3 linked regions of the Coraliomargarita algicola genome follow. The protein of the gene in region 3 binds, or shares a complex with, the protein of the main gene of each other region. Links are inferred from orthologs where the notes say so. Each region holds a gene or a part of one and is shown on either strand. Other genes may lie near its edges.

Evidence for each region. Proteins that work in one complex are often made in the same cells at the same time.
Region 1: the proteins of SH580_RS09885 (region 3) and SH580_RS18060 are in contact, whole or in part, in a cryo-EM structure (PDB 7NYH), measured with the Escherichia coli proteins. The link is inferred for Coraliomargarita algicola from one-to-one orthologs.
Region 2: the proteins of SH580_RS09885 (region 3) and nuoD are in contact, whole or in part, in a cryo-EM structure (PDB 6ZJN), measured with the Thermus thermophilus proteins. The link is inferred for Coraliomargarita algicola from one-to-one orthologs. Residues at the interface, in WP_096411116.1 of Thermus thermophilus: Glu45, Ser46, Asn48, Pro50, Ala51, Gly52, Glu53; in WP_223903221.1 of Thermus thermophilus: Met26, Thr27, Asn29, Gly31, Pro32, His34.

The regions. Positions count from the first base shown.
Region 1 is NZ_CP138858.1:4,378,345-4,381,069, reverse strand. It holds SH580_RS18060 (NADH-quinone oxidoreductase subunit J family protein), read right to left. Parts: upstream 1,771-2,725; coding sequence 1,231-1,770; downstream 1-1,230. Other genes in the region: SH580_RS18050 (complex I subunit 1/NuoH family protein), read right to left, coding at 2,440-2,725; SH580_RS18055 (NuoI/complex I 23 kDa subunit family protein), read right to left, coding at 1,886-2,434; nuoK (NADH-quinone oxidoreductase subunit NuoK), read right to left, coding at 891-1,196; nuoL (NADH-quinone oxidoreductase subunit L), read right to left, coding at 1-886. UniProt on the Escherichia coli protein: NDH-1 shuttles electrons from NADH, via FMN and iron-sulfur (Fe-S) centers, to quinones in the respiratory chain. The immediate electron acceptor for the enzyme in this species is believed to be ubiquinone.
Region 2 is NZ_CP138858.1:4,371,835-4,374,615, reverse strand. It holds nuoD (NADH dehydrogenase (quinone) subunit D), read right to left. Parts: upstream 2,122-2,781; coding sequence 880-2,121; downstream 1-879. Other genes in the region: nuoB (NADH-quinone oxidoreductase subunit NuoB), read right to left, coding at 2,749-2,781; SH580_RS18025 (NADH-quinone oxidoreductase subunit C), read right to left, coding at 2,134-2,745; nuoF (NADH-quinone oxidoreductase subunit NuoF), read right to left, coding at 1-278.
Region 3 is NZ_CP138858.1:2,474,698-2,481,646, forward strand. What follows is about bases 2,482-5,475. They hold SH580_RS09885 (NADH-quinone oxidoreductase subunit A), read right to left. Parts: upstream 4,169-5,475; coding sequence 3,794-4,168; downstream 2,482-3,793. Other genes in these bases: SH580_RS09880 (PTS sugar transporter subunit IIA), read right to left, coding at 2,482-3,691; SH580_RS09890 (hypothetical protein), read right to left, coding at 4,257-5,357. Outside these bases: hemF (oxygen-dependent coproporphyrinogen oxidase), read left to right, coding at 1-204; hemE (uroporphyrinogen decarboxylase), read left to right, coding at 225-1,256; trpA (tryptophan synthase subunit alpha), read right to left, coding at 1,395-2,204; more of SH580_RS09880, read right to left, coding at 2,333-2,481; SH580_RS09895 (tetratricopeptide repeat protein), read left to right, coding at 5,551-6,949. UniProt on the Escherichia coli protein: NDH-1 shuttles electrons from NADH, via FMN and iron-sulfur (Fe-S) centers, to quinones in the respiratory chain. The immediate electron acceptor for the enzyme in this species is believed to be ubiquinone.

The DNA of each region.
Region 1 (2,725 bases), 1.9 Mb from region 3 along the record:
CATTCTGGCCGTATGCACAGAATCCAGCATAGACAGCGACTGAGGTGCCCAGCCAGGCAATAAATGTCAGCACTTCGGGGGTGAACAGAAACTGAATCCGAATCAGGAAGTAAACACCTGCCGCCACCATGGTCGCCGCGTGAATCAAAGCGGAGACCGGAGTCGGCCCCGCCATCGCATCAGGCAACCAAACATGCAGCGGGAATTGAGCCGACTTACCAATGAAGCCACACATTAGCAGCGCCGCAATGCAACCGCTAATCAGATCACTATTGGCAGCGATGATGCCGTGCATCTCGCTAAGGTTAGTGGTGCCGAAATGCCAGTAGGCGTAAACAATGCCGATTAAAAAGCCAAAGTCCCCGACCCGATTCACAATAAAAGCTTTCTTCGATGCAGCAGCCGCTTCGTCGGTATCCAAATAGTGTCCGATCAACATATAAGAGCTGAAACCAACCAACTCCCAAAAGACAAAGATCATGATCAAATTATCCGCCAACACGATTCCCAGCATAGAGAACATGAAAATTGACAGACCACCAAAGAAACGGGCGCGTCCCTTATCGTCAGCCATGTAGCCTAAGCTAAAGACGTGGATCAAGAAGCCTACTGCCCCCACCATCATCAGCATGGTGGCCGAGACGCCGTCGAAGAGAAAGCCCATCGACACGCTATAGTCGCCCAAGTTGAGCCAGTCCCAGGAGATCATGACATCCTCACCGGCGGCAGCACGAATGGCGAACAGTGAAAAGACAAAGATCCCTGCAGCGGCCACGACGGAGATCGCCGAAGCGAGCTTGCCCATACGACGACAAAAGAATGCAATCAATACTGCGGATAGCAGCGGCGTGAGAAGAACAGCGAGAAGAGATTGAGCGGCGGTCATATTTCTAGCGACTCAAGGAGGTGAGTTGATCGACCATCACCGTTTGGCGCAGACGGAAGAGCGCAACGATAATGGCAAGGCCAATAGCGACTTCAGCAGCCGCCACCGTGATAATAAAAAAGACGAAAAGGTTACCATCCATCGTGCCGTTGTAGCGGGAAAACGCGACTAGAGCGAGGTTCACTGCATTGAGCATTAGCTCCAGCGACATGTAGATAATCAGCGTATTCTTGCGAAGAATCACTCCGAGTAAACCGATTGCGAAAAGCAATCCGGCAACCAATATAAAAGCGTTTATACCAACAGTCATTTTAGAATAAAATTTATAAAAGAAGAAATAACTCCTAATTCTCCTTGTGTTTCTTCGAGACAACGATGACGCCGATCATGGCGGACAACAGTAAGAAGCCGGTGACCTGGAAGGGCAGCATGTATTTAGTGAACAAGCTGTAACCAAAGGACTTGGCGGAGGTGGTGAAAGGTATACCGATGCCCTCACCTGTCGGATTCTCTAAAACAGGTAGCAAGGTTGTTTCCGGCAGATGTTGGTTGCCACAAAATGCAGAACAAATCATAACCACCAAAAGTGCAAAGCCGATGATAGATGCTCCTAGAGTGAGCTTATCTTTCAGGATCTGATTCGTCTCTTTATCAACATCCAGCAGCATGATGATAAAGAGGAACAGCACCATAACCGCGCCTGCGTAGACCAGAATCTGAATCACAGCCAGGAAGTAAGCTTCCAACAGCACAAACATCCCCGCCGTAGCGACAAAGGAGACGATCATACACATGGCACTATTCACCGCATTCGGACTCACGACCATCAGCAATGCCGAAATCAGCGTGATTGCTGCAAAAATGTAAAAAAGTAGGTCTATCATTAGAGAATTAAGAATTTAGAGAGCAGAAATAAGAAATGATATAAATTAAAGATGCCGTCGCATGTGTTAGCTGAACCATTTCTTAAATCTTAAATCTTATTTTAAAAATGGATATTTAATGTGCGTTACCAGTGGCTTCGGCGGCTTTCTTCTTGTCCCACTTAAAATGCTTATCAGGCAAGGTACCACCGAGTTCATAGAGCTTTTGCTTGTTGTTGATCATCTCCTCACGAGAATAACCGGAAAGTGAGAAAATATCCTGTAGAAAAATCGCCTCTTCGGGGCAAACCTCCTGGCACAGGCCGCAATAAATACACCGCAGCATGTTGATATCAAACTCCTGCGGAGCCTTCTCCACGTGCGCACGCTCAGGCTCGGCTTCTGCATCGATCGCGCCGGGTGTAATTCGAATCGCCTTAGGGGGGCACACAAACTCACACAATTGGCAGGACACGCATTTCTCGCGCCCATTGGGGTCCTTGACCAAAGTGGGCACGCCCCGATAATTATCTGGGATGGTTGGCCGCTCCTCAGGATATTGCAGCGTCACGCCCTTTTGCAGCATACTGCTGAAGGTAGTCTTCAAGCCCGTCACAATCTGCGGCAAGAAGGTTTTCTCCGCAAAGGACAGCGGCTTTCGTTCTAGAACTTTTGTCTTAGCCATTAGATTTAGCGGGTGAGTGTGTCGTAAAGGGCGATGATAATGGTGTTGAAGACCAAATTAGCAACGGCGAGTGGAAGCAGGACCTTCCAACCAAGCGACATCACTTGGTCGTAACGGAAGCGCGGCAAAGTCCAACGCATCCAAATAAAGAAGAAGATCATGAAAAAGACTTTGGCCATGAACCAAGCGACAGAGAGCACACTACCGAGTATGCCAGTGCCCCACGGATCCGCCATCCACGGAAGGAAATTCCAGCCTCCGAGGAAGAGCAGAACAAAAATCCCTGAGCCC
Region 2 (2,781 bases), 1.9 Mb from region 3 along the record:
AAAGTGCCCGGCTCCGATTCGTCGGCATTACAGACGAGGTAGATGGGCTTGCCCGACTTGCGGTCGAGAAACTTCCACTTCATACCCGCGGGGAATCCGGCACCGCCACGACCACGGACACCAGAAGTGAGCACCTCCGCGCAGATGTCTTCCGGCTTCATCGTCACAGCCTTCTTAAGCTGCTCGTAGCCGCCGTTTTTCACATAACAATCGATGTCGTTGGTATACCCTTCTTCGTCGATATGTTTGAAAATTAATCTGGTTTCTTGTGGTGCCATTTGGGAAATAAAAATTAAGAAATTAGAAATAAGAAATGGCTAAAGACCGGTGGGGAACTCGCCGTTTTTCATTTTAGTGGCCATTTCAGCGGCTTTTTCCGGATCGATATCCGTGTATTCATCTTCTCCGACCATCACCACTGGCCCCTTACCACAATCAGCGTGGCATTCTACGAATTCGAGCGTCACTTTACCGTCTTCACTGGTATGGCCGACCTTGCAGCCAAACTCCTTTTCAAAGCTCTTACAGGTTTGATATGCGCCCGCAAGCGCACAAGGCAGCGTACGGCAGACCGCACATGATACTCGCCCGTGGGCTCCGTGCGTAGCATCGGATAAAAGGTAACAATCTCGATAATATTAATCGGCTGCAATCCCAGACGCTCGGCGATCCACTCCATCGCCTCCTGCGAAAGGTAGCCCTGATCCTCTTGCACCAAATGGCATAGAGGCAGCGCCGCACTACGCACCGTCGGGTAGCGTGGCACAAGCTTGTCGATCTTTTCGATAGTTTCTGGTTTTAAATTCATTTCCTAAATAGTGATCAGAGCCAATTTTTCTTAATTCTAAATTCCCAACTCCTAATTCCTAATTCCTAATTCTATCTGTCACATTCCCCCATCACGAAGTCCAACGAACCGAGAATCACAGTGATATCGGTCATGTAGTGGCCGGGGATCAACTTCTCCAGAATACTCAGGCTGCAAAAAGATGGACCTCGGATCTTCAGACGGTAAGGCACCCCGCCCCCCTTGGAAACGATAAAGAAGCCCAAAGCACCCTTAGGGTTTTCCGCCTCAAAGTAAACCTCACCAGCAGGGATCTGTGGCCCCTCGGTCACAATCATGAAATTCTGGATCAGCTCTTCCATGCTGGTGAGCACCTTAGCTTTTTGTGGTGCAAAAATCTTCTTCGCCTCCTCTGCATAATAACTGCCTTCAGGAAACTGATCGATACATTGCCGTATAATGCTTACACTTTGGCGCACCTCCTCAGCGCGCATCATGTAGCGATCATAACAATCCCCGGTGGTGCCAACGGGCACTTCAAAATCAAATTGATCGTAACCGAGGTAAGGCTTATCTTTGCGCAAGTCGAGGTCGACACCACAGGCCCGTAAGTTCGGCCCGGTCAGTCCATAGGAGATGGCATCTTCCTTAGAAATCACCCCCACACCGACCGTACGATCCATGAAGATACGATTACGCGTGAGCAATTTATCCACTTGATCCAATACTGGTAGGACGCCCTTACAAAACTCCAGCACACGCCCTAACCAACCATCGGGAATATCACGCGCGACCCCACCAATCCGAGTGTAACTGGTGGTGAAACGTGCACCGGTCAATTCTTCGAACAGTGTGTATAATTTTTCACGCTCGGTAAAAGTATACATAAACACCGTCCATGCACCGGCATCCATCCCGTATACGCCAATGCCCAACAAGTGCGAAGACACACGCGCGAGCTCGCAACAAAGCACGCGAATCGCTTGGCAACGGTCCGGCACTTCCAGTGCCGCCAGTTTTTCAACGGCCATCGCGTAAGCCACGTTATTGGCCAAAGGTGCGAGATAATCCAATCGGTCTGTATAAGGCACAAACTGATTATAAGTCATGTTCTCAGCGATCTTCTCGTCACCACGGTGCAAGTAGCCGAGCACCGGATCGCAACTCTTAACGATGTCGCCGTCGAGCTCCATCTTCAAGCGTAGCACGCCGTGCGTGGTCGGGTGCGAGGGACCGACATTCAACGCCATGGTCTCCCCTTGCAGCGTAGGTTCTGCCTCACTGCTGCGGGCACCGAGATCGCCGATCGAAATTTCTTTTGTGGTCGTAGCCATGTCTATAGATTACTATACGGGTTTCTCCTTTTGCTCACTCCAGCTCTCATCACGAGCGCGTGGCTCCGTCTGGCTCATTGGCCCATCTCCCGAAGAAACAAAAGGCCCGCCCGCCATCGGCGCAGGCAACACCCTTGCGTGAGTCGCCTCTGCCACATCCTCGGCAGGAAACGGTGTTTCAATACCAGCCAATGGGAAATCTTTGCGCAAGGGGTGATAGGGATACTCATCCCACATCAAAATACGTCGCAAATCGGGATGTCCCTCGTAGTGGATCCCCATCAAATCATATGTCTCACGTTCATGCCAATTTGCAGCTGCGTATAAACCGCAAAGCGATGGCAAACTTGGCTGAATATCATCCGCGCAGTCGACCGCGATGCGCAGATAGGCATGCTTTGTCGTTGATAGCAGATGATAGATTCCGGTGAAACGGGGGCTTTGCGCATCCCAATCCACCGCAGTTACATCCAGCAACAGATCATAGCCCAACTCGTCCCGCAATGCGGTGCAGAGCTCGAGTAGCTGATCTGCCGGGCAATTCACCGCCAAATGATCCGCAGATTCGCGCTCTGTTAAATATTCAAAACGCTCCTTCAATTGAGCAAATTCGCTCTTGGCCATGGTTTAGCTTTCCTTTCCGGCTCCTGCCAATTCCGC
Region 3 (6,949 bases):
TACGTCGAGTTCAACCTCGTCTATGACCGCGGCACCCACTTCGGACTGCAGTCCAAAGGCCGCACCGAGTCGATCCTCATGTCACTCCCGCCACTCGTCCGCTGGGACTATGACTGGCACCCCGAGCCCAAGACCCCCGAGGCGGAGCTCTACGATGTCTATCTAAAACCCCAAGACTGGGCCAACCAATCAGTAAATTCCTAATTCCCAATTCCTAATTCCAAATGACACCACGCCAACGTTTTCTCGCCGCCGCCCACCAACAACCCGTCGACCGTCCACCGATCTGGCTGATGCGCCAGGCGGGCCGCTACCTTCCCGAGTATCGGGAGTTAAAAGCGCAGCACGACTTTGTCACCATGGTGCGCACGCCCGAGCTAGCCGCAGAGGTCACATTACAACCGCTGCGCCGCTTCCCTCTCGATGCCGCAATTATCTTTTCCGACATCCTCGTCATCCCGGAAGCTCTGGGGCAAGGCTACCACTTCCGAGATCAGGGCGGGATCGGCATGGACTACCTACTCGACACCAAGGCCAAGATCGAAGCACTGGATAATTCTAAAATTGCTGAAAACCTAAAATACGTAGCCGACGCACTCACGCTGACTCGAAAAAAACTAGGCGAAGACACCGCCCTACTCGGCTTCTGCGGCTCTCCATGGACGCTGGCTTGCTACATGATCGAAGGCGGCTCCGCCAAAGACTTTATAAAAATCAAACAACTCGCTTGGGGGCAACCCGAGCTTTTTGAACTGCTGATGCAGAAACTCACCGATGCCATCGTCGAATATTTGCACATGCAGATCGATGCCGGTGCCGATGCACTACAGATCTTCGATTCCTGGGGAGCCATCTGCCCCGCCACTCACTACGAGGCTTGGTCCCTGCGCTGGGTTCACCATATTATCAACAAGCTAAAAGACCGCGTGCCCGTAATTCTCTATGCCAAAGGCATGGGCCACAAAGCCCCCGACCTCATGCATACCGGCGCCAAAGTCATTAGCCTGGACTGGACGATGAACCTACGCCGCATGCGCCAAAGCATCGGTCACGGAGCTGCGGTGCAAGGTAACCTCGACCCCATCACACTGACCACGACGCCCGAGATCACCCAAGTCGAAGCGAAACGCGTACTCGACGAAGCTGGCAAAATGCCTGGTTTCATCTTCAACCTAGGCCATGGCATGGTTCCCAGCGCCAAGATCGAATGCGTGGAAGCCTTGATGGAAGTCGTGACCGGACAGAAAAACGCGTAGTGAGCTGGGCTCAGCCACCTCACAGTATCGGACAGCTGCGACCAAACGACGCTCGTGCTCGCGCGCCAGTGTTGCAAACGAACTCAGCGAGATTCTCGAATGATCCTGATAGTAAGAATAGTCAGATGCCAGAGATGACTACTTCTTCGTCAACGCGCCGCCTTCCAGCAGCATGCCCATCTTGGCGCGCAGCGAAGTGGCAATGGCCTGATCATCGGCAGGGTTCTCAGCGATACAATTGACAATCGCACTGCCCACAACGACGCCATCGGCGGCTTGAGCAACGGTGCGCACGTGGTCAGCATTCGAGATACCAAAGCCCACGACAACCGGTAGGTCGGTATGCTTTTTAATTTGAGCCACATTGGCTTGAATACTTTCAGACATCGAAGCCTGCTCCCCCGTTACGCCCTCGCGGGAAACATAATAAACAAATCCCGTCGTCGCCTTACAAATAATTTCCAAACGTGAATCAGGCGTCGTCGGTGCAACAATAAAGACAGTCTGTATAGCATGCTTCGCGCACGCTTCCAAGTGCTCCCCCGCTTCTTCGGGCGGCAAATCGAGGGTCAAAATACCATCCACCCCCGCCGCTTTGGCGCGCTCCGCGTAAGCCTGACTCCCTTGCGCAAAGACCAAGTTATAGTAAGTATAAAAAATGATCGGCACCTCGCTGAACTCGCGAATGGCACGCACTAAATCAAGCACACGCTCGCTATTGGAGCCACTTTCAAGCGCACGTTGTGCCGCCAGCTGATTCGTCAGCCCATCGGCGAGTGGGTCGGAAAAAGGCACCCCAAGCTCTAACACATCCACTCCGGACTCGATCACGGCACGGCAGGCAGCCAGCGAGCCCTCAAAATTGGGATCCCCCGCACATAGATATCCGACAAAGGCGGCACGATTCTCTGCGCGGGCTTGAGCAAAAGCTTTTTCAATTCGGTTCATAGAAAGATATGAAGGTATGAAACTTGGAAAGTGGAAAGGTAAAACTGAAGCTAGGCGACAAAGTCTCTCACACGGGTAGCCCCGCATCCTCACCTACGACACCAAGCACAGCAAAGCGCCAACAAGCGCTAACTATTCCGAATCAGCGCTTTCTCAATCAACGGCAGCATCTTACCATGACGGAAGAGTGTCACCTGCCCAGTGCTTCCAGAAACCACAATGCAGAGGCAATCAATCGCTTGCGTGATCGAGGCCGCAGCGGCATGCCGACTACCTAAGCCACTGTGCAACTCGTGGGTGTAATCCGGCGCATGAATCAAGGAGCCTGCTGAAATGAGCACGCCATCTCCTCGTATGATGAATGCCCCATCAATCGAAGAAAGCTCCTTAACAGTCTCATCCATAAATGGGTTGAGAATATTGCGGTCCTCATCCTTATAACCATAAAACGGATTGAGAATCAACGGCTTGGTGTACTGTGAGATCTGCTCCGCGTTGCCCAAGGCAAACAAGCACCCCACCGGATGCCCCTCGCGCCCCTCGACGGCTAACTCTGTCGCAATCGCCAACACACGCTCGATCACTTCAGGTTTCACACTAGCGGGCAACATATCCGACTTACTCGCCAACATGGTGTCAAACTCACGTTCAACATCCACAACAGTGATACTATCAAACTGGTTACTCTGCGGCAGTCCGCCGATACAACACAGACGATCCTGACTGGAAAAAATCCCCCGCGTGAGCCCGATCAAGACAGCGCTGCGTAATTGCGAGAAGCGGTGATTACTATACGAACGAATCGGAATCACCGCATCGATTTCTTCGCGCTCGGTCGCAGCATCCGAAGTACCATGTGCGATCAACACCGTCTTAAAACCTTTAAATACCTTCCCCACTTCCACGCCACCGCCAAAAGTATCCGCGAAAACGAGCACAGACGTACATTGCGCCCCCTTGGCAATCTTAGCGGCTTCACGTAAAATTAGGTTATTAAAACGATTATGCCGACGACGTGGCTGACTCTCCTCCCCCGCAAAGACCTGCTTTAACTCTTTGCGAAAATCCGACAACTTCTCGGCCGCCCGCAGCCGATCCATGTGCCCCTTATCCTGAAAGACCCGAGCCAGTGATGCCAGACTGTAAAGGTAACTGCGCGCATTCTCAGAAGCGAGCAGCAAAAAAATGTAACGAATATCCTGATACTCCGAATGCCCATCGTAGGCGAGCCCATTCGCACAACGGCCCACAGCAACCATATATGGGCGCTTCATATTGACCCGCGCGTGCGGCAGACACACACCATGCCCCAGATACGTCGTCATCTGACGCTCACGATCCAACAGGTCCGCAACCAAGCCCTTCTTAGTCAAGCCACGCTCCTTAGTCACATCGCAGACTTCGATTAATTCAGATACAGCGCTTTCAAAGTCCGTGCTTTTGAGGTCGATCACACGGGATTGGGCGATGTATCGGTCGATGCGCATGTAGGCGTGGCGGAGTTTCTAGGGTGACTTGTTCAAGTCGTTAAGCCACTATTTATGCGCGAGATAGAAAATCTAGCAACTATCAACTGCATTTTTGAACAATTATTGCTCCCACTCGATCGCACCTTTTTTCAATTCGTAGAAAAGACCTAACACGAGCACAAAGAGGAAGAAAAAGACCGGTAATACGATTGGCAAATTAGCAGAAAGAAACTCCCGAAAGGTTAATACCCACGGAAACAAGAAGACGACTTCGATATCAAACAAGATAAAGAGCATCGCAGTCACGTAGAACTTAATCGCAAATGGAGCATGCCCCGAGCCCTCAGCGAGCATGCCGCACTCATAAGGCGTATTCTTAATCGCGGTGTCTGTTCCGCGCTGCCCGAAGATATGCGACGCAATAATGACAAACGCGCCAATTCCGGCAGCGATTAAAATTTGAACAAGGATCGGATAATAGTCCGCGATTTGCATAGTAAAAAGAAGCAAGTCTGCTTTAGCTCAGAATTCAAGGTGTTTCTACACGGAATCGAAGAAAGTCAGCCCCAAATGGCCCCATGCCCTACCAGGGCGTCACACGTCGCAACCATGACTGCTTTTCAACGACCGGCTCGGGGGCCGGCTGCACGACGGGCTTTGGCTTTACACGCACTCCCTCCTCAGGCAGCGACAGCTTTTGAACATGTATCCGATCCGGATCAAACTCCCCCAGCCCAAGACTCGCCGCGAAAGGCAACTGCCGCGGCACAGGCTCGATCTCCGAAAACCCCTCAAGCACTCGCATCGTATTGATCCGGTCATAAAGCAAGCGATCCAGCGCGACCGGGTCGCTACTCATCCATAAACGCGGCTCGGAACGCGTGTAGATGGAATTGAAAAAGGGGCCTGCGATAAACTGATAGCGCTCCAAAGACACGAAGTTCAAAATCAGCCGTTCCTCCAGTTCGGGAATCGCGGCAATCTCGGCCACCGCCGCGGATGCCGTCGCTTGATTGACCAAGAAACGGCGACTATTACTCACATTCCAAAGCGTCGCATTGGCAAGAACGCCGTCGATCCCCAGCGCGGGATCATCGACGCCGACCGCTAAATTAATCCAAAAGTCGACCTCAAACAACAAGGGCTTAGGCAAATAACTTTTGCGCCCCTGCGCCCCCTCGGCAAGCTCGGTGGCACGACGTGTCTCGGAGATCAACTGCGGCTCCTGCTGCAACGCGGGCGGCAACGGACTATCATAAAACCATTCAGGATCATAGTATTGCTCAGAGTCCAAAGCCAATACTGGACTCCCTTCAAACTGCGCGGCCGACTCACTCAATGGCGGCATCACCCCCGCCTCTCGCAGATCATAGGCGGAGTAATCGACAATCAGAATCGCTCGCCGCTCATAGCCACGAGCTTCTAAAGCTTCCACCAAGGCGCGAATCAACTGCAGTGGCGTCCCCAGTCCGGCGCGCCCGCGCGTATTAACTTTAAGAGCCACCTGGCCCCGCTCGCCAGGCTGCAGCACTTGCCCCACCTCACGCTCATAAGCGGCCAACAATCGATCCACCTCTGTATAATATAAGCTTCCACTCGCCAGCGGCGACTCCCAGACCAGCCCCAATGGCGCACGCGGCACCAAAGCTGCCGTGGCAGAACTCCCCAGAAAAAGTCCCCACACAATCAACAGCAAAATGCGGAACCACTTTTGAGCGAAATTGACTAATCCACCTTGGGATGGCGCACAAATCGCGCCTCCAGCGCAATGATACGCCCGCCGCCTATCCACTTGACAGCTATAAAGCGGAAACGAGAGTAGACGCTTCGTCGTTTTGTTGCTAAATGCACTCACAAACCGAACACAATTCCCGCACATGTTAAAAGCAAACTTCAAAAGCGTATTCTTCATTACACTGGTCACGACCTTCACTTTACTGATTGGTTGCAGTAGTCCTGAAGAAAAAAAGGCCGCGCAAATCAAAGAAGCCCTCACCCTCTCTGCGGCTGGCTCGAACGCCGAAGCTTTGGAAATTCTCGAAAACCTCGCAACACTCTACCCCAACGATCTCGAAATCCTCAACTCCATCGGTCAGATCTACACCGCACAAGGCGACCCCACGATGGCCGCCTTCTTCCTCGAGCAGGCCTACCTACAGTCACCTGACGATACCGAGCTACTTTTCAAAACCTACCAGAGTCTGGAAGCAGCCAATCAACCTGCCGCTCACTTACTAGAGAAACTCTCGACCCAAGCCCCCGAAGCCATGACACCCGAGCTCTGGGTGCGTCTCGGTCAAACCCGCCAGGCAGAAAACAAAGTACAGTCCGCACTCGACGCCTACCTAAAGGGAGTCGATCCCGAAAAGAAAAAGCCAGCCCCTGAAACCGCAGCTTCCATCGGCCAACTCTTTGTCAAAGCGGGCAATCTACCACTCGCGGAATCGTGGCTAAAAATCGCCGCCGACAATGACGACCCCAACGCCTTAACCGCTCTCTTCGCGCTACTGGAAATCAACCTGCGCCAAAAAGACTGGGTCGATGCCGAAGCCACCATCGCTCAACTCGACAAACAATTTCCCGGCGCTGTGGAAGCCAGCCAATGGAACCAAGCACGACAGGAACTCATCCGCTGGCGCAAAGCACAGAACGAGATGAAGGCCAAACTCGCGCAAGCCGAAGCCGAGAAGAAAGCCGCCCAAGCCGCAGCAGAAAGAGCCGCCGCCGAACAAAAAGCTAAAGCCGAACAAGCCGCAGCGGCTGCAAAAGCGGCCGCCGAAAAAGCGAAAGCCGAAGAAGTAGCAAAAGAAACTCCGGCAAACGCCTCCGAATTAGCTCAAACTACCAGCGATACGCCTAAGACTACGACGCCAACAAGCGACAACGAGCCGGCGGTAACAACTGGAGGCAAGGCGCAAATCATCGCCGACCTCGAAGCAGCCGAAGCGATGGCCAATGCCCCCGCAATCGAGGGCGAAATGCCCGTCGACATCGACCCCGACATCACCGTGATCGATGCCTCAGAAAACAACAATCTGCCCATAGCCTTCAACCCCGCGATAGCGATCGAACCCGCCGACCCGGAAATCACTTTCGAAGTCGACTACGACCAGGCCACCAGCACCGGAGGTACCAACTATAGCATCGCTCCCATCGCGCCGGCAGACCCCATTACGCCAGCTGACCCTATTACGCCACAAACAGTCGAAGCGCCGATCGAAATCGAGGCCTTCCCCACCAGCGAACCCAAAGAGACATCAGTCGCCCCCATCCGCC